4 linked regions of the Microbulbifer sp. A4B17 genome follow. The protein of the gene in region 3 binds, or shares a complex with, the protein of the main gene of each other region. Links are inferred from orthologs where the notes say so. Each region holds a gene or a part of one and is shown on either strand. Other genes may lie near its edges.

Region 1 (5,834 bases), 170 kb from region 3 along the record:
GACTATGTACTTAAGCCTCTCGATCCACGTCGACTGGAGACCGCCCTGGATCGAGCCAAGCAACGCCAGGCACAGTTGCTATCCAAGGGAGAGGATGGCCATCAGGAAGAAAAAAATCGCCTGATGCGATCCTTCGAAAGCAGTGCCGGCAAAACCTCAAGCGGAGAGAGCGCCGCTGCTTCACCCCAGCGCCTTGCCATTAAAGACCGGGGCAGTATCACCATGGTTAGCCAACCGGATATCGAGTGGATCGACGCTGCTGGCGACTATATGTGTGTGCATGCCAAAGGGGAAACCCATGTAATGCGCAGCACCATTAAAGACCTGCAAAAGCAGCTCTGTCCGGATACCTTTAAGCGCATCCACAGATCCACACTGGTTAACCTGAATTTTATTGTACACATCAAGGTTCTGACCAAAGGCGAGTACTTTCTCACCCTGAGCAGCGGTGCAAAGCTGAAAGTAAGCCGCAACTATCGCTTACCGATTAAAGAATTTCTCGATTCCAACAAACAGTCTGATCTAACTGCCCCCCAAGCTTCCTAACCCCCAACCTCTCTAAAACTGGCAGGGATCGCCGGTACCCCCTCCCCCCACAATCAAATACATTTCAAATTGGCCATTTATTCCGGACACAAAAAAGCCGGCATAAAAATGCCGGCAAACGAGCTCAGAAGAGAAGAAAAGAAAACTTAAGCGCGTTTATCTGTACGGTGTCCTGAGAGACCGTAGTAGAGAATATAGAGGTAACAGAAGATCGGCAGAACGAACGCCAATTGGATACCAATTTGGTCAGCCAGAAGCCCCTGTAACAACGGCACAATGGCACCGCCTACAATGGCCAGGCATAAGATTCCGGAGCCCTGACTGGTCGATGGGCCCAGCTTGGCCAGCGCCAAACTAAAGATAGTCGGGAACATAATAGAGTTGCACAGACCCACAGCCAGTACCGCCCACATCGCCAGATAGCCGCTACCCGTAACAGTAATCAACAACAATACACAGGAGCCGATAGAGCAGATTGCGAGCACTTTGCCAGCAGAGATAAAGCGCATAATTAAAGCGCCGGCAAAGCGACCAACCATAGCGCCACCCCAATACAGGGAGATATAGAAGGCGGCTTCAGATTCTTCCAAACCGGCGATGGAATCCTCAGCGATAAAGTTCACCAGGAAGCTGCCGATAGAGACTTCGGCACCTACGTAGACAAAAATAGCGATCGCGCCCAACACCAAGTGACGGTAGCTCCAGGCGGAAGCGGCTTCAGTATTGGAAACAGACTCAGAAGTTGCACTACTGACAATTGCTGGCAAATTCAAAAATGCGAAGACGATAGCCAGGATCGCCAACGCGGAGGCCAGGATCAGGTAGGGAACTTCAATAACAGCAGCACTGGCAGCACCCGCTGCAACGCCGGCAGCTGGTAAAATCAGCAATGCACCAAATTGAGGGGCGATAGTAGTGCCCAGGGAGTTAAAGCCTTGGGTCAGGGTCAGGCGGCTGGGCGCCGTGCGCTCATCGCCCAGTGCTGTTACATAAGGATTGGCGGAAACCTGTAAAATAGTAATACCGGAAGCCAGAATAAACAGTGCACCGAGGAACAGTGCATAGACTTCCATTCTTTCAGCGGGGATAAACAGCAAACAGCCTACCACCGAAATACTTAAGCCGGTCACAATCCCTTTCTGATAACCAATTTTACTGACCAGGGCACCGGCAGGCAGGGAAACTAGGAAATAAGCACCAAAAAAGCAGAACTGCACCAGCATTGCCTGGGCATAGTTCAGCTCGAAAATTCCTTTCAAGTAGGGAATCAAAATATCATTCAGGCAGGTGATAAAGCCCCACATAAAAAATAGTGAGGTCAGCGCCACCAGGGCAAACCTGTGCCCCGACTGGTCACCCGTCGGTATCTGTGCAGCTTCCGTTGCTGTATTACTCTGCATTATTGCCATAATTATTAATCCTGAGACTTCAGCTCACAGGTCTCTCCGGTCGATATTTTTATCCGAGCAAACCTGTGCCTATTGCACCAATCTTTATTGTTGGTACTTTCTATCATGGAGGCAGCGCCGCCTCAGAGGGCTTTTCGATAAGGGGGTTCAAAATGGAGGCAGCGTGGACATACAGCGGCCGTCAAGCTCCAGACTGCCTGCTACCAGGCCAGTTGCGCCGCTCTCTCAACGGCTTCTCTCGAAAGAGTAGATCAACCTGTTTGAGTACGTTATTTCCCTCCAAGACTTCCCGGGAGTCCAATAACCTATCTACATTGACAACCCTGACCACAAAGCGGTCTTGTAAATAATGGGTTTTTCAGACAGAAGGACAGCGAAAGGGAAAACTCAATCGCGCGGAAAATGGCACACAATCGCTAGTATCTATGAGTAGGGAAAGAAGGGGATAGGAAGGAAACACCAGCCGCGCACAAGAGCAATAAATTTATACACTTGGCGCGGCGGGAAAGGATCAAGGGAGCCTCTGAACAACTCCCTAAATCAAAAAAGCAGCTTAGGAAACGATATTGCCGTAGCTCATCAGGCGCTGATAGCGCTTCTCCAGCAGCTCATCGATGGGGATGCTGCTCAGCTGGTCCAGCTGCTCACTGAGACGGTCTTTGAGGCTATTGGCTATTGCATCCGGGTCGCGGTGAGCGCCACCGAGAGGTTCGGGGATGGTTTCATCCACAATACCCAACTCTTCCAACACGCTGGAAGTCACCCCCATCGCCTCAGCGGCCAAAGGCGCTTTCTCGACAGTTTTCCAGATGATGTTGGCGCAACCCTCAGGGGAAATCACAAAGTAGGTGGAGTACTGCAGCATGTTCAGCTGGTCACCCACACCTATCGCCAGTGCGCCACCGGAGGAACCTTCACCAATTACGGTACAAATAATCGGCGTGCGCAGGCGGGACATCACTGCCAGGTTCTGGGCAATGGCTTCACTGATTCCGCGCTCCTCACTGTCGATACCTGGATAGGCTCCCGGAGTGTCGATCAGGGTCAGAACCGGCATTTTAAAGCGCTCGGCCATTTCCATAACACGCAGGGCTTTGCGGTAACCTTCCGGCTTAGGCATACCAAAGTTGCGCGCAACCTTCTCGTTTACAGAGCGGCCTTTCTCTTCACCAATCACGGCTACCGGCTTGCCATTTAAGCGCGCGATACCGGCGATAATCGCCTTGTCGTCACCAAAGTGGCGGTCGCCGTGCAGCTCATCCCAGTCGGTAAACAAGCGCTCGATATAGTCCTTTGAGTAGGGACGTTGCGGATGGCGGGCTACCTGTACTACCTGCCACGGGCTCAAATCGGAGTAGATGGACTCAGTCAGGGTTCTACTCTTCTCCCGCAACCGGGTAACTTCATCGGCGATATTCAGCTCGTTATCATCACCCACAAGCTGCAGCTCTTTTATCTTGCCTTCCAGCTCTGCAATGGGCTGCTCAAACTCGAGAAAATTAAAATTCATGAAATCTGCGCCTTTAACTCTTTTTGTTACCACCGGGCTATCACAGCGGCATAGCTTAACTGTACAGAACCAGCCAGTCGAGCCTGGTAGACTTTAACGCCGTTCTGCGTATTGAAGCGCCACCTGCTCACGCCCCAGAAGCTCTCTGAGGGACTGAATCATCTGGTCATTCGGTTCTACGTTCCACTGCGGCGGCAGTCGGTACAAGCCCCGGGCATCGTGGCGGGAAACCTCAAGGCTCACCCCGCACTGACCACCGGTATAGGGTTGCAGGCATGCGGCCAGCCGCTTGGCCAGCCCCGGTGCCACACTGCCGCTATCCACTCGCAAACGCACCCCGGTCACCCGGCTCTGGCGCAGCTCATCGAGCGTGGAAACGCTGTTCACTGTCATCTTCAGGCCGCCGCTGTAATCGTCAGTGGCAACCGGTCCATCCAATACCAGCAATGCATCTTTGGCCAACTTGTCTCTATGTTCGCCAAAGGCCTCGCTGAACATGGCCGCTTCAATACGGCCACTGCGGTCATCCAGGGTAACAATAGCCATGGAATCACCGCGTTTTGTTTTCATTACCCGCATCGCCACAACCAGGCCCGCAACTTTTTGCGATTCCCGGCCGGGTTTCAAATCGGCGATTCGCGCCTTCACCAGGTGTTGTAACTCACCGGCATACTCGTCAATCGGGTGCCCGGTGAGATACAGACCCAGGGTATTCTTTTCGCCTTCCAGGCGCTCGCGGATACTCCAGCAGCGTGTGCGACGGAAATCCTCGTACACATCGCCTTCCGATGCCTGGGGCACCACTTCGCCAAACAGGTCCATCATGCCCGCATTGGCATTGGCCTTTTGCTGTTCCGCCGCTTTTACCGCTTCATCCAGCGCGTTAAACAACACTGCGCGGGAGTAATCCAAGCCGTCGGCACCATTGGTATCCGGGCCTATGCTGTCCAGTGCCCCAGAGCGCACCAGTGCCTCCAGCGCGCGCTTGTTCACCTTGCGTGGGTCAACCCGCGAGCAGAAGTCGAACAAGTCAGTAAAGGGACCACCCTCTTCCCGCGCCGCAATAATATTTTCAATCGGACCTTCACCCAGGCCCTTAATCGCACCGAGACCGTAGATAATGCGATTGTCGATATCCACCGAGAACTGGAAGCTACCCAGATTCACATCTGGCGGCACCAGCACCAGCTCCATGGCTCGGCACTCTTCGATAAAGGTCACCACCTTATCGGTCTTATCCATATCCGAAGACATGGTCGCCGCCATAAACTGGGCGGGATAGTGCGCTTTCAGCCAAGCGGTCTGGTATGACACCAGTGCGTAAGCCGCAGAGTGCGATTTGTTAAAACCATAGCCTGCGAACTTCTCTACCAGGTCGAAGATCTTAATCGCAAGTTCGGGGTCAATTCCTTGCTCTTTTGCCCCATTTTCAAAAGTGGCCCTCTGTTTGGCCATTTCCTCCGGTTTCTTTTTACCCATCGCACGACGCAACAGGTCGGCACCACCGAGGGTATAGCCCGCCAACTCCTGGGCGATCTGCATAACCTGTTCCTGGTAAACAATAACCCCGTAAGTGGGCTCCAGGATCGGTTGCAGTTTTTCGTGCTGGTATTTGGCATCCGGGTAGGCCACCTGGGCGCGACCGTGCTTACGGTTAATAAAGTCATCAACCATGCCCGATTGCAGCGGGCCCGGACGGAACAGGGCCACCAGGGCGATCATATCTTCCAGGTTGTCCGGCTGTAGGCGCTTGATCAGGTCCTTCATACCCCGGGATTCCAGCTGGAATACCGCCGTGGTCTCTGCTCTTTTAAGCATTTTGAAGGTTTCTTCATCGTCCAGCGGTAGCGCAGCAATATCCAGGGGTTCCTCACCCTCACGCGCACGGGTCTCGTCCACCATGCGCTTGGCCCAGTCGATGATGGTCAGCGTCCGCAGGCCGAGGAAGTCGAACTTCACCAGGCCCGCATCTTCCACATCGTTTTTATCGAACTGGGTTACCAGACCCGCGCCGGTCTCATCACAGTAGAGCGGCGCAAAGTCGGTAAGCTTGGTGGGGGCGATAACCACACCACCGGCGTGCTTACCCACGTTACGGGACACACCTTCGAGTTGCAGGGCCATCTCCCAGATTTCCTGGCCCTCATCGTCGTGGTCGAGGAATTCCCGCAGGATCTCTTCCTGGTCGAAAGCCTTTTGTAGGGTCATGCCCACATCGGGGGGAATCATTTTGGACAGCTTGTCGGCGAGGCCGTAGGACTTGCCCTGCACCCGCGCCACGTCCCGCACCACCGCCTTCGCGGCCATGGTTCCGAAGGTGATAATCTGGCTCACCGCCTGGCGACCATAGTTGTCCGCAACGTAGCCAA
Region 2 (5,956 bases), 1.1 Mb from region 3 along the record:
CATCCCCCTTCAAAATTTCGCTCGGTGGGAAGCTTACAGCAGGCCGTAGCGCTTCAGCTTCTTGCGCAGGGTGCCACGGTTGAGACCCAGTAATTGCGCGGCGCGGGTCTGGTTGTGGCGGGTGTATTTCATCACCACTTCGAGCATGGGCGCTTCGATCTCCGACAGCACCATGTCGTAGACATCGGTTACCATCTGGCCATCCAGGTGGCGGAAGTAGTTCTCCATTGCGTGCTCGACGGCATCGCGCAGGGACTGCTGCTGTGGCTGTGCCAGTTGAGTCTGTCCCCTGGAGGATACTTCTTCATTGCCAGTATCCGGAATCAATACTTCGTTATTCATGCCGCTTGTGCCCCTCTCGTTATTCGGCGTTCAAACCACTCGTGAACGCTGGCATGTTGTACTTCTGCACTCTCTATTTGGAAAAAGGTCTTACGGAAGGACTCGCTATCCGCGAGCGTCTTCAAGTACCAGCCCACATGTTTGCGAGCGATACGGACCCCCATCACCTCACCGTAGAATCGGTGTAGTTCGCCCAAATGGGCGAGCAAAATATTCCTGACTTCATCCAATGTCGGTTCGGCTAGCCGCTCACCAGTGGCGAGATAGTGGGCTATTTCCCGAAAAATCCATGGTCTTCCCTGTGCTGCACGGCCAATCATGACCGCCGATGCGCCAGTGTAATCGAGCACCTCTCGGGCTCTCTCAGCACTGCAGATGTCGCCATTGGCAAAAACCGGGATTTTTACCCTGGATACAATTTCGGCAATGGTATCGAATTCAGCCTGTCCGTGGTAGCCACAGGCGCGAGTGCGACCGTGAACCGCCAGTGCAGCGATCCCGGAATCCTCGGCCATTTTGGCTACAGTGACGCCATTGCGGGAATCCGGGCACCAGCCGGTGCGGATTTTCAGCGTCACCGGGACGGAAACAGACTGGACCACGGCTTGAAGAATATCCGCTACCAGCTTTTCATCCCGCAGCAGGGCGGAGCCTGCTGCTTTCTTACACACCTTTTTTGCCGGGCAGCCCATATTAATATCGATGATTTGCGCGCCGCGACGAGCATTCTCCCGAGCGGCTTCCGCCATCATCTCAGGATCACCGCCGGCGATCTGCACCGATATGGGCGCCGCTTCGCCACCGTGATCCAGGCGCAAGCGGGACTTGCGGCTGTTCCACAGGCGAGTGTCCGAGGTCACCATCTCCGAAACCACCAATCCGGCGCCGAGTTCTCGGCACAGCTGGCGGAAGGGGCGGTCGGTGACACCGGCCATGGGCGCCAGAATTACCGGGTTGTCGATAATATAGGGGCCAATGGCAGTAGACACGGTAGCTCCAATTGGGCTGTAGGAAGGGCAATCTGTGCCCCGGCAAAACAGCCGCCTATGATAGCGGCTGGCCCGTTAATGGCAAAGCGAAAAAGCGGGCAATTTGATCGATCACTGTTCATTTAGCCTGCCGAATGCGCAGGTTTGGTTGTTTATGGCGCCAAATCCCCTTTGCTAAAAACTTAGCCGGGGAGCTTGTGTGTGCTCAGTGAGTGATGTTCAGCTCGTAGTTTACCGCTTCTGCACCGGGGTCAACCACCTCAATTGCGATATGAATGGGGCTGTCCTGGGGCATTAGTTTGCGTCCGGCCAACTCCCCCTGCAGGTACTCGTCCGGGGTAAACCGGCGACTGGCCACAGCCTTGTCCTTCAGGTCGCTGAAGTTCAGCAACAGGTTGGGGAAGGGTTGCGCGTAGGGGGCGGTATTTAGCAGCACTGCATCCACTACCAGGGCACCCTCCAGCTGCGGGTGGGTTCGCACCATCAAATTTGAGGCCTGGATCGCCCGGGTATCTTTCAGCTGGGGCAAGGTACAGCCGAATAACGGGCAGGTAACGGCATAGACGTCGCGCCAGGGCTGCTTGCGACTTAGGCTATCGAATTGGAAATAAGCGACCTGAACAGCGATGCCGAGGATCGATAGGGGAATCAATGCGCGCCACAGCCAGGGAGAGGCGGTGCGTTTCTTTTTCGGGACCCCCCAAGACATCTCCAGTGGCGCAGGTTGGATGGCTGAGATCAACTGCTCCCGCTGAGGTTCTTCAGTATTGGTAGATTCGCCGCCGAAGTAAGGCTCCCGGCGGGTTTCATCAGTGGGGCGAGGTGAATTTACCGGCTCGGTAGATGGTGTTGATTCGCCACTGTCCCAGGATCGGTTCTCAACGGAGGGACCTGAAGCTTCAAATTCCGATACTTCAGGTTGGGTGCTGTACCCTTGCAAAGAGTTCGAATCAGAATCCGGAATCTCCTCCAAGTCCGGTTTGAGGATCTGATCCAGATCCTCTTCCTGTTCCAGCTCCTCCTCGGTGTGGGATGCTTCCAGCTCCTGCCACTCGTGATCCCCAAAGGCATCACCAATTAATTCCTGCGCTGCTGCACTGTATTCCTTCGGTTCCGATGTAGATTCGCTTTCAGGTGCACTCTTTCGACCGGTAGTTTGATTTACTGCAGGTGGAGGTGGCGAAGTGGCGGGTTCGTCCTCGTCGAGCTCGATATCGTCGTGAATCAGGAAGTCATCATCTTCCAGCAATGCTTCTAAATCATTGCGGCTTTCGCTATCACTTTCAGAGAAAACGATATTTTCATCTGCGCGAAACACCTGCAGGCAAGACCCACAGCGAACGGCGCCACGGGCAGCGCGCAGTTGCTGGTCATTAATATGAAATGATGTGCTGCAATGGGGACAGCGGGTTACCAGTTGAGACATTCGACTAGAGCGCAGTTTATTTAGCAGCCAAGTTTATCAGCCTGAAGGGGTCCCGCGTAGTGTTCGGGAGCGCATTTAGCGCACCCGTTCGCCAGTCAATCTGACCCACCCCTCGTGTTCGCCATCAGAATCGAACTCAATCCATTCGCTGTAGGCGTTTTTCACCTGCTCTGCCTGGGAGCTGAGGATGCCGGACAAGCAGATTTTCCCGCCCAATTGAGTGAGTTGTATCAGTTGCGGGGCTAGCTCTACCAGGGGACCGGCGAGAATATTGGCCAACATAACATCGACGGCTTCGCTCGGCATTTGCTCTGGCAGGTAGACCGGGAAGCGCTCCGGGTCTATGCCGTTGCGCTGGGCGTTGTCACGACTGGCGATTAATGCTTGGGGATCGATATCGGTGCCGAGAACCCGCCCCGCTCCCAGTAGCAGTGCGCTAATACCCAGAATGCCCGAGCCGCAACCGAAGTCGATAGCACTCTTACCTTCGAGGCCCTGCTGTGCCAGCCACTGCAGGCATAGGAAGGTAGTCGGGTGCGTGCCGGTGCCGAAGGCGAGGCCGGGATCGAGCAGCAGGTTGACGGCGTCCGGTTGTGGTGGCTCGCACCAGCTGGGACAGATCCACAGATTGGGACCGCACTGGATGGGCTTATAGTGAGCCATCCACTCCCGCTCCCAGTCCTTGTCTTCAAGTTGTTCCCAGCGGGCATTGGGTAGTATTTCGCACAGGAAGGAGGCCGCTTTTGCTTCGGTAACCGAGGTGTCGACTTCCGCATCGAACAACCCGGTAACCCGTGTTTGTTCCCAAAGAGGCACCTCCCCGAGCCCAGGTTCAAGGATCGGTTGGTCGGCGTTGTCTTGCAGGGTGACAGATACGGCACCGGCAAAAAGCAGTGCGTCTTCGATTTTTTCCGCGTGATCACGATCAGTGTCCACGCGGAGTTGTAGCCAGGGCATAATTAATCCGGAATTGTTGTAGCGATGTTACGGCGTTGTTGCGGCCGGGCCGCACTCAAATAACGACGGTTGCCACGCCATCCTTGGCAACGTTCAGTGCCGTTAAGTTTGCCGCAATTCTCGCTAACTTTGCCCCGGCTGGCGAGCGCTTAAAGACCTAACTTCTTCTCCAGGTAGTGGATATTGACCCCACCCTTGGCGAAGTTTTCATCTCGTACCAACTCTTCCTGCAGGGGAATATTGGTTTTGATACCGTCTACCACCAGTTCCGACAGGGCCACCCGCATACGTGCTAATGCGGTTTCACGATCTTCCGCATGGGTGATCAGCTTGGCGATCATGGAATCGTAATTGGGTGGCACCGAGTACCCAGAGTAGAGGTGGGAATCCACTCGTACACCCAGGCCGCCGGGCATATGGAAGTTGTTCACCTTGCCGGGGCTGGGGAAGAAGGTCTGTGGATCTTCGGCATTGATACGGCATTCAAAGGAGTGGCCTTTGATAACGATATCTTCCTGTTTCAGGGATAGCTTCTCACCGGCACAAACCCGAATCTGCTCTTTGATCAAGTCAACGCCGGTTACCATTTCGGTAACGGGGTGCTCCACCTGGATACGGGTGTTCATTTCGATAAAGTAGAAGCGCTCATTTTCATACAGGAATTCAAAAGTACCCGCGCCGCGATAGCCGATATCGATACAGGCTTGTACACAGGACTCATGTACCTGCCTGCGCACCTCGTCGGGAATGCCTGGAGCTGGGGCTTCTTCCAAAACTTTTTGATGGCGGCGCTGCAGGGAGCAGTCACGATCGCCCAGATGGATGGCGTTGCCCTGGCCATCGGCCATTACCTGGATCTCCACATGGCGGGGATTCTGCAGGAATTTTTCCATGTAAACAGTGCCGTCGCCGAAGGCCGCTTGGGCTTCAGACTTGGTCACGGCAATCGCGTTTACCAGCTCCTCTTCCTTTTCCACCACGCGCATGCCGCGTCCACCGCCACCGGCGGCAGCTTTAATAATGACCGGATAACCGATGCTGCGGCCGATCTCCATGCAGCGCTCGCTGTTATCGGGCAGCGGGCCGTCGGAGCCGGGTACGGTGGGAACGCCGGCCTTTTTCATGGCAGCAATGGCAGACACCTTGTCACCCATCAAGCGGATAACATCCGGGTCTGGGCCGATAAAGGTAAAGCCGCTCTTCTGCACCTGTTCGGCGAAGTCGGCGTTTTCTGCGAGAAAGCCATAGCCCGGGTGCACAGCTACTGCGTCGGTGATCTCCATAGCGGCGATCAGGGCCGGCACGTTCAGATAGCTCTGTGGGGATGGATTGGGGCCGATACATACAGATTCGTCGGCCAGGCGTACGTGCTTGAGATTGCGGTCTACCAGGGAGTGCACCGCCACAGTAGCGATGCCCATCTCTTTACAGGCGCGCAAAATCCGCAAGGCAATTTCGCCACGATTGGCGATAAGGATTTTGTCGAACATAGTGACTTACCCCACTCAGACGATGGTCACGAGGGGCTGGTCAAATTCTACCGGCTGGCCGTCTTCCAGCAGGATGGATTCGATGGTACCGGCCTTGTCAGCTTCGATCTGGTTCATCATTTTCATGGCTTCGACGATACAGACAACGTCACCGACCTTGACCTGCTGCCCCACTTTCACAAAGGGCTCGGCGCCGGGGCTGGGGGCAGCGTAATAGGTGCCTACCATCGGGGATTTCACCGCGTGTCCGCTGATAGCCGGTTTGGACTCTTTTTCAGCTGGGGCAGCAGGAGCGCTGGGAACCGGAGCAGCGGGTGCGGCAACCGGTGCGGGAGGCGCGCTGTAAATCGGTGCAACAGGCTGGGTTGCGCCACTGACTCCGCGGCTGATGCGCACGGACTCTTCGCCTTCTTTGATTTCCAGCTCGCCGATATCCGATTCTTCGAGCAGCTCAATCAATTTTTTAATTTTGCGGATATCCATAGTTATTTACTCGTAGTTTGATTCATTGTTGTGCAGGTGCTGCATCCAGTTGGTGGATGGCTGCCTGTAGAGCCAGGGTGTAGCTGTTGGCGCCAAAGCCACAGATTACGCCGCAGGCCAGGTCTGAAAGATAGGAATGGTGTCGGAAGGCTTCCCTGGCGTGGGGATTGGACAGGTGAAGCTCAATAAAGGGGATGGCAACGGCTGCCAGGGCATCGCGCAAGGCGACACTGGTATGGGTGAACGCAGCGGGATTGATAACGATAAAT
Region 3 (5,788 bases):
AGTCCCACCAAATCCTTATCGGCCATAGCCGCTACCAGCGCATGGGTCTCACTATCTACAGGGTGATCTGCAAGCCATTTAGCCAAGTGTTCAGCCGCTGCCGGATTGTGCCCCACATCCAAGAGCAAGTTGCGCCCCTGCCATTGAACCTGCTGACAGCGTCCGGGCAAGGCAATTTCAGCCAGTGCAGATTCGACCCCACCCTGAGGCAATACATTGAGCAGAGCCAGCGCGGTAATTCCAGCAGCGATACTCGGGCGCGGCAAGCTGATCGGGGGGATCGCAAGTTCCAACTCACCAAAGCGGTAAAGTTCTTTTTTATCCTCTCCCAAATTCAGAGAGAAATCCTGACCTATAAAGTAACTGGAACTGGACAATTTTTCTGCCGCAGACAGCACAGATTGGGTGGGATTGCTATCAGCACAGACAAAAGGCGCCCCAGCACGCAGGACACCGGCTTTCTCGCGGCCGATTATTTCCCGGTCACTGCCAAGCCAGTCCTCGTGATCAATGGCAACACTGGTGATAATAGCGAGATCCGCATCCACCAGGTTAACTGCATCCAGGCGTCCACCCAGGCCAACTTCCAGAAGCGCAAACTCGACGCCTGCCCTTTGAAATAACCAGAGCGCAGCCAGGGTAGTGTATTCAAAATAGGTCAGGCTGGTCTCACCGCGAGCAACCTCGATAGCCTCAAACGCCAGCACGAGATCTTTATCGGCAACCTCTTCACCCCCGATACGCACCCTCTCGTTAAAGCGCAAAAGGTGTGGGGAACTGTAAGCGCCTACGGAGTGCCCCCCCTTACACAGCAACGCCTCCATAGTCGCCACACAGGAACCCTTACCATTGGTGCCCGCCACAGTAATCACTGTCGGTGCCGGCTTCTGGATACCCAGCGCATCGGCCACAGACGCGACCCGCTCAAGACCTAATTCAATTTCAGAAGGGTGCAGCTGCTCCAGACGGGAGAGCCAATCTTGCAGTGAAGACATAGTTGAAAACATCGATGATGGGGGCTGCAATCAGCGGAATTTAAGCTGATCACAGCATTACCCCAAGGGAATGGAAATCAGTTGCCGGTAAGTTTACCCAATATGCGGGACACTGTAGAGCGCATTTCCCTGCGGGGAATAATCATATCGATTGCGCCGTGCTCCAGCAGGAACTCACTGCGCTGGAAACCTTTCGGCAATTTCTGGCGAATGGTCTGCTCGATAATATTCGGGCCGGCAAAACCTGCGCGCGCTCCGGGCTCCGCTGCATTGATATCACCCAGCAGGGCCAGGGATGCGGAAACACCACCGTAAACCGGGTCGGTCATAATGGAGATATATGGCACACCGGCCATCTTCATTTTTTCCAGCACCGCCGAGGTTTTGGCCATCTGCATCAGGGAGATCAGGGCCTCCTGCATACGGGCACCACCGGTAGCAGAGAAACAAACCAGCGGGATACGCTGCTCCAAGGCACGCTGAGCGGCACGGGTAAAGCGCTCACCAACCACATAGCCCATGGAGCCACCGTGGAAAGCGAACTCAAATGCTACCGCTACCAGGGGGGCACCGTTCAGGCTGCCCTGCATGGCGATCAGGGCATCCTTCTCACCAGTGGATTTTTGCGCCTGCACCAAGCGGTCTTTATATTTTTTGACGTCTTTAAACTTCAGGCGATCAACCGGCTGCACATCGGTGGCCAGCTCTTCACGGCCTTCCTCGTCGAGGAAGATATCCAGGCGGCGACGGGCGCCGATTCTAAAGTGGTGATCGCACTTGGGGCACACATCCAGATTGCGTTCCAGCTCCGGGCGATAGAGCATCGCATCGCATTTGACGCACTTCTTCCAAACCCCCTCGGGGACCTTGCTACTGCCGGTGCGACGCTCTGTGCGAATTACCGCAGGGACAATTTTTTCTAACCAGCTCATCTCGTTTCCAAATCCGGAGGCTTTCTTTGGGCCGGCACATTTTACCGACCAGTGGGTTTCAGGCTAGGAATTAAAACACTAAGCTCAACAACAAACCCGGCCAGATCAGCCGCTATTTTTGGCTTTCTGGCCAGCTTTGTGTTTAGACCTATAGCTGCTTTTAGCGATCCAGGGCTTCGCGCATCTCGCTGACTATAGCCCCAACCGCCGTTTTGGCGGCTTCCAGGTCTGCCGCCGCATCTACCGCCGACACCAGTACACTACCGACTACAGCGCCGTCGCCATGGGCACTGACCTGGCGGGCCGAGGTACCATCTTTGATACCGAAGCCAACACACAGGGGCAGATCGGTAAACTGGCGAATATGGTCCAGATTGTCACGCACTGAATCCAAATCCAGGTGGCCTGCTCCGGTAACCCCTTTCAGGGATACATAGTAAACAAAGCCGCTGGCGACATCGGTAATTTCACGAATACGCTCTTCAGTGGTGGTAGGCGTTAGCAGGAAGATGTTGCGCAGGTTGCGCTCCGCCAAAAAGGCACTCAGGGAACCGGACTCTTCAGCCGGCAGATCTACGGTCAGGGCACCATCGACACCCGCAGTGGACGCCGCTTCAGCAAATTCCAATTCACCCATACGCTGGATGGGATTGGCATAGCCCATCAGGATTACCGGGGTGTCACTATCCGACTGACGAAATTCTTTCACCAAAGACAAACATTTGCGTAGCGAAGCCCCACTGGCCAGCGCTCGCTCATGCCCTTTCTGAATTACCGGGCCCTCTGCCATGGGGTCGGAAAACGGCACCCCCAGTTCAATAAAATCGGCCCCGCTGGCCACCAACTGATGCATCAGCGGCACAGTATTTTCCAAGCCGCCATCGCCAGCGACAATATAAGTTACCAGTGCCTTGCGGCCCTCATCGCGCAACTTGGCAAAGCGGCGATCAATTCTATTTTGTTCTGTCACAGTTTATTCCCTGAGCTACTCCTGGCAAAAAGCCAGCTCAATTATTTGATCTTCACCCATTTTGCCCGCCTCAGAGGCGGGCGGTGATATTGCTACACCTCGATACCATCGATAGCGGCAACGGTGAAAATATCCTTATCGCCTCGGCCGGAGAGATTCACCAGGACATTCTGCTCAGGGCTCATGGAAGCCGCCAACTTGAGCGCGTACGCGACTGCATGGCTGGATTCCAATGCCGGCAAAATACCCTCAGTGCGAGTGAGTCGACGGAAGGCATCCAGGGCTTCATCATCATCAGCCGTGACATATTCCACCCGGCCGATATCTTTCAGCCAAGAGTGCTCAGGGCCAACCCCCGGGTAGTCGAGCCCCGCAGAAACCGAGTGAGTCTCGATAATCTGGCCGTCATCATCCTCCATCAGGTAGGTGCGGTTACCGTGCAGAACACCGGGAATACCATCATTCAGTGGTGCAGCATGCTTACCGGAAGCCAGGCCTTCACCGCCGGCTTCGACACCAAACATTTTCACTTCAGCGTCATTCAGGAACGGGTGGAACAGGCCGATCGCATTGGAACCACCACCGACGCAGGCCACCAACGCATCGGGCAACTGGCCAAAGCGCTCCAGACTCTGACGACGGGCTTCACGGCCGATAATAGAGTTGAAGTCGCGCACCAATTGCGGATAAGGGTGAGGACCAGCCACAGTGCCGATAATGTAGAAAGTATTATCGACATTGGTTACCCAATCGCGCATGGCTTCATTCATGGCGTCCTTTAGGGTCTTGGAACCGGATTCCACCGGCACCACTTCTGCCCCCAACAACTTCATACGGTATACGTTGGGGGACTGGCGTTTAACGTCTTCCGCACCCATATAGACCGTACACTGCAAACCGAGACGCGCTGCCACGGTTGCCGTAGCCACACCGTGTTGACCAGCGCCGGTTTCGGCAATAACACGGGTTTTACCGCTGTGTTTGGCCAGCAGTGCCTGGCCCACCGTGTTATTTACCTTGTGCGCACCGGTATGGTTCAGGTCTTCCCTCTTAAGCCAGATTCGCGCACCGCCCGCCTGCTCAGTCAGTCGCTCAGCAAGATACAGCGGCGATGGCCGGCCTACGTAGTGCGCCAGATCGTGATCAAAGGCAGCGACAAAATCCGGATCATCTTTCAGGCGGCTATACATTGCCTGAAGCTCATCCAATGCGCTGATCAGCGTCTCCGATACAAAGCGACCGCCGTAGGGACCAAAATGTCCGCTCGCATCCGGGAAGGTGGAAAAATCGATAGCACCTGGCTTACTCACACTCATACTCCGTGGGTCACGTGGGGTTAAAACTTTCTTTCTGTTTACCTACTGTTTGAATAGTTCTTCCTGAACTATTCAAACGCCGCCAGAAAATACTGGCGCAGATGCGTCGATCTGCTGGTATTTGCTGGCTCGCGCCGGCCAAGCCGGCGGGCGGCACTTCCGGTACCGCCTCTAAATCTATCTCTTCGCCGCGCTGACAAACGCAAAAACTTTTTCTCGATCCTTGCGTCCCGGCTGACGCTCTACACCTCCGCTCACATCCACCCCCTGTGGGCGCGCAGCTTCTACTGCTGCAGTTACATTCGCGGGATTCAAGCCACCGGCAAGAACGATCGGGCGACTGCTATCTTGGGGAACCCTGTCCCAATCAAAGGTCTCTCCGGTACCACCGGGGACACCAGGCCTGTAGGCATCCAATAGAAAACCCCGGGCTTTGGGGTGCTCAGTCATTGCGGCTTTGACATCGAGGTCATCTTTCATCCGCAACGCTTTGATATAGGGACGCCGGAATTGTTCGCAGAAGCGGGCGCTTTCATCGCCGTGGAATTGCAACAGGTTAAGCGGCACCGATTCCAGTACAGCGTCCACCTCACTCTGTGCCGCATCGACAAATAACCCCGTCAGGGTGACAAATGGGGGAACTGCCGCTGCAACTTTAGCTGCCATATCAAGATCGATATAGCGCGGGCTCGGCTTATAAAATACCAGGCCCAACGCGTCGGCACCCGCATCTACAGCCATCAGGGCATCTTCTATACAAGTGATGCCGCATATTTTTACTTGCATCGTGTAACCTGGACTCAGCCGGCTGGCCGATCAAAAGAGGGAACGACGGATACTAGCAGATAGTCAGAAGGCGCGAAATGCACGCCCTCTCCCAGATTTGCTTTAGCCTCGAAAAATTCAGCAGTCTAACTGGAAAGCAAAGCACCCAAAGGTTGTGGCACCAGCAGTGGCCCAGGCTCACATTGGGGAAGCTGGAAATGATCCGGATAGCGCACATCAACGAGATACAGGCCAAACGGCGGCGCAGTCACGCCTCCGGCGGAGCGGTCCCGCTGATCCAGCACCTCTTTTGCCCAAATTGGTGGACGCTCCCCTCTCCCCACAGCCATCAAAACCCCGGTGATATTGCGCACCATATGGTGAAGGAATGCGTTAGCACTAATTTCCAAGGCAACCAGCTGACCCACTGGGGCAATATCCAGGCGGGTAATTTCGCGCACCGGGCTCTTAGCCTGGCACTGAGAGGCGCGATAGCTGGTGAAGTCGTGGCGACCAACCAGATAGCTGGCCCCTTCGCGCATAGATTCCAGATTCAGCGAATGCTGGGTCCAGGTTACCTCCGCTGCGCTGTGGGCCGAGCGGGTCGGCGCACTGTGAATCAAATAGCGATAACTGCGGGCGTGAGCGGAAAAACGTGCATGAAACTGCGCCGGCATTTCCCGAGCCCAGCGAACCCGTACGGAATCCGGCAACTTGGTATTAACGCCCTGTACCCAGGCGCGATCCGGGCGCTGCGCTCGTGTATCAAAGTGAATTACCTGATTGGTAGCATGAACACCCGCATCGGTG
Region 4 (5,820 bases), 1.1 Mb from region 3 along the record:
CTCACCTGAGCAGTATCGGCATAGACACCACCTAGCGACCCCAGGCCGCCGCTGGGCAGTTCATTGACCCCAGCCACGCTCATACTAAACCCTTCACCTACAGGTTCATGGGCCACTTGAACCTGGGGCTGCAGCCAAATTTGCAGCGGACTATGGGCGCAAGCACTGAGCAAAAGTGCTCCGGCAAAAGCCATTAACTTTTTCATATTTAATTCCCCCTAACTTCGATAAAAACTGCCAATTCAGCCGTGATGATGGTGATGTTCACCCTCATCTCTTATTCGAACAATTGGCACCAGAATATCTACACTGCTGCCATCGGCAAACAGCAGCCTCAACGACAACTGCTCTCCCGCCTGCAGACGCAGACCTTTAATCATTAAATGCAGTCCACCCGGCGCCATTTCTACACTAGCCCCGGCGGCAATTGTCACCTGATCCAGCGGGCGCATTCGATTTATTCCATTCTCAGAAACGGTGGTATGCAGGTCTGCCGAAGCATCTTCAGCACCGGGCAACTCCACACCGGTGAGTACCTGACTCGAATCCCCTGTATTGCGCAGTGATACAAACGCGGCGCTCATTGAGGGCCCCGGCGGTGTTTCCCGGGCATATCCCTCCGCCATAATCCCAATGGAATAGGCCTCTTTCGACAGAACGAGTACTGCGATTAAAAAGGCAAATGCCAATACTTTTTTCATAATGCCCCTCCGCTGGACTTTATCAGAATCAATCGCGCCGGATTGCCGACTTTGATATCTCCTCGCACCCGATACCCGGGCACGGCCTCGCGCAACTGCTGGTAAACCCAGCGGCCCTCTGGATCGCTGCGCGCTACAATGATGACGCGCAGTTGCTCACTGCGAATTCGCTCGGCTACACGCTGTAACTGCTCCACCAATCCGGCAGACCTTGCCGTCAGCTCATCTGCTGGCAGACCGATAACCTCTCCTTGTGGCAAATCGAGCTGGGCCCGGCCCCGCTCGCGAACCAACTGTGTACGCACTTCTGCGACCAGCGGATTGGCCGGAGCCAACATCTCTGCCCGCTTCAACAAGGTATTCACCTCCCCAAAATCCCTTCGCCTCAGGGCGTCCCGGGCCCGTTCAACATAAGTGACCACGATCGTTTGAATGCCGGTTTCAGCCTTACTGTTATCCGGTTGCAGTTGCAATACGCGCAGGTAGTAGTCGTAAGCGCTGGCGCCGGCAGGCTGGGTTAGATGCCCTTTGCGCAGCGCCTGTTCCGCGCGATTCAAGAAAAACGAAACATTGTTGCGTCGAATCTGGTCCTGGGATGGTGTCTTTTTAGGGGCGGGTGGAGGGACAACCGTTTTGGGCGCCGGCTTATTGGATGAGCAGGCCCCCAGGCAAAATGTCAGTATCAGTAAAACCCCAAGGCTGTGAAGGCGTTCAAATGACGGCAAAACAATCCCCTATTGTTGTTTTTTTGTACCACTGGCGTCGCTATACTGCTGCGGCGACTGAACCCCCGTCTGGTGCAGCAGTCTGAACTATGCGCCCGACTATAATGAATTTTTTCATCTATGGCTGTGATGACCAAAAGTTTCCGAAAAAATTTCCTCGTTCTGCTGACATTCCTGCTGGCGGTGGCCAGTATTGGAGCCTCAGCACAGAACTCTGATAACCCTTTTGCCTCGCTGAGCAGTGCCCAGGAAAACACTTTCCTGCCAGTCGATGAAGCTTACCAACAGGATTTGCTCTTCGATGCCAATGGCCTCAGCGCACTCTTTCAGATTGCCCCTGAGTACTATCTATATCGGGAAAAGCTGGCGCTTTACAGGATCGACAATGGCGAGAAAACCCAAATTCCCTTAAACCTGCCAGCTGGTGAGGTCATTTGGGATGACTATTTCGAGAAGGAGACCGAAGTCTACCGGGGCCAGCTGGAATTTGCCCTGGATATGCCGGGCACCAGTGGCTCCACCCAACTGGAACTCCACTATCAAGGCTGTGCGGATGCCGGGCTTTGCTACCCCCCCCAGACCCGCTATTACAGCGTGGACTTTGCCAGTCGGGACATTGAACCTCAGGACAGTGCCTTAATCACAGGATCATCCACTCCGCCGGCGGGTGCTAACGGTGCTGCTGGCAGTAGCAATGTCACCTTATCGCTGGCGCTTTTACTCGCATTTGCCGGTGGCCTGATCCTGAACCTGATGCCCTGTGTCTTCCCGGTACTGTCGATTAAATTACTGGCGGTGAGCCAGGCCGCACAAAATGCGAGCCAAAGGCACCACCACGGCTGGGCCTATACCTTGGGTGTGATTTTAAGCTTTGTGGCAATCGCTGCCGTGATGCTCGCTCTTCGTGCAGGCGGCGAAGCGGTCGGCTGGGGCTTCCAGCTTCAGTCCCCCTGGCTCGTTGCAGCACTTGCCTATCTTTTCTTTATCATGGGATTGAGCCTGTCCGGAATGACCGAACTTGGCAGCAGCCTGATGGGTATTGGAGGCAACCTGGACAGACGCCAAGGATTATCGGGCTCTGTAGCATCCGGCGCACTGGCAACCCTGGTAGCCAGTCCCTGTACCGCGCCATTGATGGGCTCCGCATTGGGATTTGCTGTTACACAGCCCCCGCTAATAGCACTGAGTGTTTTTGCCGCCCTTGGCGCCGGTATGGCAGCCCCCTTCCTGTTATTGACCTACATTCCCGCTCTGGCGGATAAACTGCCCAAACCCGGCCCCTGGATGGATCGCCTGAAACAACTTCTGGCATTCCCCATGTATCTCACAGCGGTATGGCTGCTGTGGGTTCTGGGCCGGCAGGCCGGAGGTGATGGGGTTGCCCTGGTATTGGCCGGAGCAGTGGCCATTGCATTTGCCCTGTGGCTTTGGCCCCGCCCCCAATGGCACTGGCTGCGGGGTTCTATGGCCCTGGTATCCCTGGCCCTGGCGGTTTTGCTGCTTCCGCAGCTCAAAACCGTCAACCAGGCCGAGCAGCTGACCAGTAGCAACTACTGGGAGCCCTATTCGGCGGAGAGACTGGAAACTGCACGCAGTGAAGGGCGTGCAGTTCTGGCCAATATGACTGCGGCCTGGTGCATAACCTGCCTGATGAATGAGAAAGCTGTACTTTCAAGTACCGAGATCAGTGATGCGCTGGAGCGGCTCAATGTGGTCGCACTAAAAGGCGACTGGACAAACCAGGACCCGAAGATCAGCGAATTATTGGCCAAATACGGTCGTACCAGTGTTCCTCTATACCTTCTCTATCCCGCCGATGGAGGGGAGGCAAAAATATTGCCGCAAATACTGTCCCAGGATGATTTACTGCAGGAATTGGAGAACGCTGTGGACTCCCCCTTGAGCACTGGGGTCACGCGGTAAAGCTTTTGGCGCCTTTGTAGCCAACAACCCAAGGTAAAAAGGCCACAGCCCGGATATTTTGAACTAATTTTTTGCCCAATATCGCCGAACTGCTGCTAACTTCGATAAACTCCGAGTCTGGCATGGACAGGGAGTCACTTTTGCGGCAGACTCGGTCAATTAGTTCGGGCAACTAGGCCGAAAATTCGGGTTTGCCCGCAAGATAGCCAATTTTAACTCACTTTATATGGGTTTTCGGCAACTTTCTTCAGGGCGAATTATGGCTAAACTTCTTCTCCTCCACGGCCCCAACCTAAATCTCTTAGGCAGTCGTGAACCGCATATTTACGGGAGTACCACCCTGGCGGATATCAATGAAGCCGCCGAGCGCCAGTGCGGTGCCGCCGGACACGAACTGGAAGTCCTTCAGAGCAATAGCGAATCAGCCCTGCTGGAGCGAATTCATCTGGCGGCAACCAGCGGAGTCGAATTTATCGTTATCAATCCCGCTGCGTTCACCCATACCAGTGTCGCCTTGCGCGATGCCCTGGCAGCCGTTGCCATCCCCTTTATTGAGCTTCACCTGTCCAATCCCCACGCCAGGGAAGCCTTCCGACACCATTCCTATCTTTCAGACCTGGCCTGCGGCGTAATCTGTGGCTTTGGCGCCAACAGCTACACCCTGGCTCTACAGGCAGCCATCCACCAACTGGATGCAGCACCTGCACAACAATGAATCAAACTACGAGTAAATAACTATGGATATCCGCAAAATTAAAAAATTGATTGAGCTGCTCGAAGAATCGGATATCGGCGAGCTGGAAATCAAAGAAGGCGAAGAGTCCGTGCGCATCAGCCGCGGAGTCAGTGGCGCAACCCAGCCTGTTGCACCGATTTACAGCGCGCCTCCCGCACCGGTTGCCGCACCCGCTGCTCCGGTTCCCAGCGCTCCTGCTGCCCCAGCTGAAAAAGAGTCCAAACCGGCTATCAGCGGACACGCGGTGAAATCCCCGATGGTAGGCACCTATTACGCTGCCCCCAGCCCCGGCGCCGAGCCCTTTGTGAAAGTGGGGCAGCAGGTCAAGGTCGGTGACGTTGTCTGTATCGTCGAAGCCATGAAAATGATGAACCAGATCGAAGCTGACAAGGCCGGTACCATCGAATCCATCCTGCTGGAAGACGGCCAGCCGGTAGAATTTGACCAGCCCCTCGTGACCATCGTCTGAGTGGGGTAAGTCACTATGTTCGACAAAATCCTTATCGCCAATCGTGGCGAAATTGCCTTGCGGATTTTGCGCGCCTGTAAAGAGATGGGCATCGCTACTGTGGCGGTGCACTCCCTGGTAGACCGCAATCTCAAGCACGTACGCCTGGCCGACGAATCTGTATGTATCGGCCCCAATCCATCCCCACAGAGCTATCTGAACGTGCCGGCCCTGATCGCCGCTATGGAGATCACCGACGCAGTAGCTGTGCACCCGGGCTATGGCTTTCTCGCAGAAAACGCCGACTTCGCCGAACAGGTGCAGAAGAGCGGCTTTACCTTTATCGGCCCAGACCCGGATGTTATCCGCTTGATGGGTGACAAGGTGTCTGCCATTGCTGCCATGAAAAAGGCCGGCGTTCCCACCGTACCCGGCTCCGACGGCCCGCTGCCCGATAACAGCGAGCGCTGCATGGAGATCGGCCGCAGCATCGGTTATCCGGTCATTATTAAAGCTGCCGCCGGTGGCGGTGGACGCGGCATGCGCGTGGTGGAAAAGGAAGAGGAGCTGGTAAACGCGATTGCCGTGACCAAGTCTGAAGCCCAAGCGGCCTTCGGCGACGGCACTGTTTACATGGAAAAATTCCTGCAGAATCCCCGCCATGTGGAGATCCAGGTAATGGCCGATGGCCAGGGCAACGCCATCCATCTGGGCGATCGTGACTGCTCCCTGCAGCGCCGCCATCAAAAAGTTTTGGAAGAAGCCCCAGCTCCAGGCATTCCCGACGAGGTGCGCAGGCAGGTACATGAGTCCTGTGTACAAGCCTGTATCGATATCGGCTATCGCGGCGCGGGTACTTTTGAATTCCTGTATGAAAATGAGCGCTTCTACTTTATCGAAATGAACACCCGTATCCAGGTGGAGCACCCCGTTACCGAAATGGTAACCGGCGTTGACTTGATCAAAGAGCAGATTCGGGTTTGTGCCGGTGAGAAGCTATCCCTGAAACAGGAAGATATCGTTATCAAAGGCCACTCCTTTGAATGCCGTATCAATGCCGAAGATCCACAGACCTTCTTCCCCAGCCCCGGCAAGGTGAACAACTTCCATATGCCCGGCGGCCTGGGTGTACGAGTGGATTCCCACCTCTACTCTGGGTACTCGGTGCCACCCAATTACGATTCCATGATCGCCAAGCTGATCACCCATGCGGAAGATCGTGAAACCGCATTAGCACGTATGCGGGTGGCCCTGTCGGAACTGGTGGTAGACGGTATCAAAACCAAT

The links.
Region 1: the proteins of accD (region 3) and BTJ40_RS06355 are in contact, whole or in part, in a solved structure (PDB 8UXZ), measured with the Escherichia coli proteins. The link is inferred for Microbulbifer sp. A4B17 from one-to-one orthologs.
Region 2: the proteins of accD (region 3) and accC are in contact, whole or in part, in a solved structure (PDB 8UXZ), measured with the Escherichia coli proteins. The link is inferred for Microbulbifer sp. A4B17 from one-to-one orthologs.
Region 4: the proteins of accD (region 3) and accB are in contact, whole or in part, in a solved structure (PDB 8UXZ), measured with the Escherichia coli proteins. The link is inferred for Microbulbifer sp. A4B17 from one-to-one orthologs.

The regions. Positions count from the first base shown.
Region 1 is NZ_CP029064.1:1,428,541-1,434,374, reverse strand. The notes cover bases 1,488-4,287. They hold BTJ40_RS06355 (acetyl-CoA carboxylase carboxyltransferase subunit alpha), read right to left. Parts: upstream 3,466-4,287; coding sequence 2,509-3,465; downstream 1,488-2,508. Other genes in these bases: dnaE (DNA polymerase III subunit alpha), read right to left, coding at 3,559-4,287; BTJ40_RS06360 (sugar MFS transporter), read right to left, coding at 1,488-1,955. Outside these bases: BTJ40_RS06365 (LytTR family DNA-binding domain-containing protein), read left to right, coding at 1-546; more of BTJ40_RS06360, read right to left, coding at 693-1,487; more of dnaE, read right to left, coding at 4,288-5,834. UniProt on the Escherichia coli protein: Component of the acetyl coenzyme A carboxylase (ACC) complex. First, biotin carboxylase catalyzes the carboxylation of biotin on its carrier protein (BCCP) and then the CO(2) group is transferred by the carboxyltransferase to acetyl-CoA to form malonyl-CoA.
Region 2 is NZ_CP029064.1:541,909-547,864, forward strand. What follows is about bases 3,035-5,956. They hold accC (acetyl-CoA carboxylase biotin carboxylase subunit), read right to left. Parts: upstream 5,205-5,956; coding sequence 3,864-5,204; downstream 3,035-3,863. Other genes in these bases: prmA (50S ribosomal protein L11 methyltransferase), read right to left, coding at 3,035-3,714; accB (acetyl-CoA carboxylase biotin carboxyl carrier protein), read right to left, coding at 5,220-5,687; aroQ (type II 3-dehydroquinate dehydratase), read right to left, coding at 5,710-5,956. Also shown: DNA-binding transcriptional regulator Fis, read right to left, coding at 34-342; tRNA dihydrouridine synthase DusB, read right to left, coding at 339-1,331; BTJ40_RS02395 (DUF3426 domain-containing protein), read right to left, coding at 1,537-2,757; more of prmA, read right to left, coding at 2,833-3,034. UniProt on the Escherichia coli protein: This protein is a component of the acetyl coenzyme A carboxylase complex; first, biotin carboxylase catalyzes the carboxylation of the carrier protein and then the transcarboxylase transfers the carboxyl group to form malonyl-CoA.
Region 3 is NZ_CP029064.1:1,595,980-1,601,767, reverse strand. What follows is about bases 1-2,754. They hold accD (acetyl-CoA carboxylase, carboxyltransferase subunit beta), read right to left. Parts: upstream 1,928-2,754; coding sequence 1,073-1,927; downstream 1-1,072. Other genes in these bases: trpA (tryptophan synthase subunit alpha), read right to left, coding at 2,088-2,754; folC (bifunctional tetrahydrofolate synthase/dihydrofolate synthase), read right to left, coding at 1-995. In the rest of the region: more of trpA, read right to left, coding at 2,755-2,897; trpB (tryptophan synthase subunit beta), read right to left, coding at 2,990-4,213; BTJ40_RS07140 (phosphoribosylanthranilate isomerase), read right to left, coding at 4,391-4,999; tRNA pseudouridine(38-40) synthase TruA, read right to left, coding at 5,125-5,788.
Region 4 is NZ_CP029064.1:545,862-551,681, reverse strand. What follows is about bases 3,035-5,820. They hold accB (acetyl-CoA carboxylase biotin carboxyl carrier protein), read left to right. Parts: upstream 3,035-4,086; coding sequence 4,087-4,554; downstream 4,555-5,820. Other genes in these bases: accC (acetyl-CoA carboxylase biotin carboxylase subunit), read left to right, coding at 4,570-5,820; aroQ (type II 3-dehydroquinate dehydratase), read left to right, coding at 3,609-4,064; BTJ40_RS02420 (protein-disulfide reductase DsbD), read left to right, coding at 3,035-3,349. Also shown: BTJ40_RS02435 (YajG family lipoprotein), read right to left, coding at 1-206; BTJ40_RS02430 (copper chaperone PCu(A)C), read right to left, coding at 243-701; BTJ40_RS02425 (N-acetylglucosaminyltransferase), read right to left, coding at 698-1,426; more of BTJ40_RS02420, read left to right, coding at 1,547-3,034. UniProt on the Escherichia coli protein: This protein is a component of the acetyl coenzyme A carboxylase complex; first, biotin carboxylase catalyzes the carboxylation of the carrier protein and then the transcarboxylase transfers the carboxyl group to form malonyl-CoA.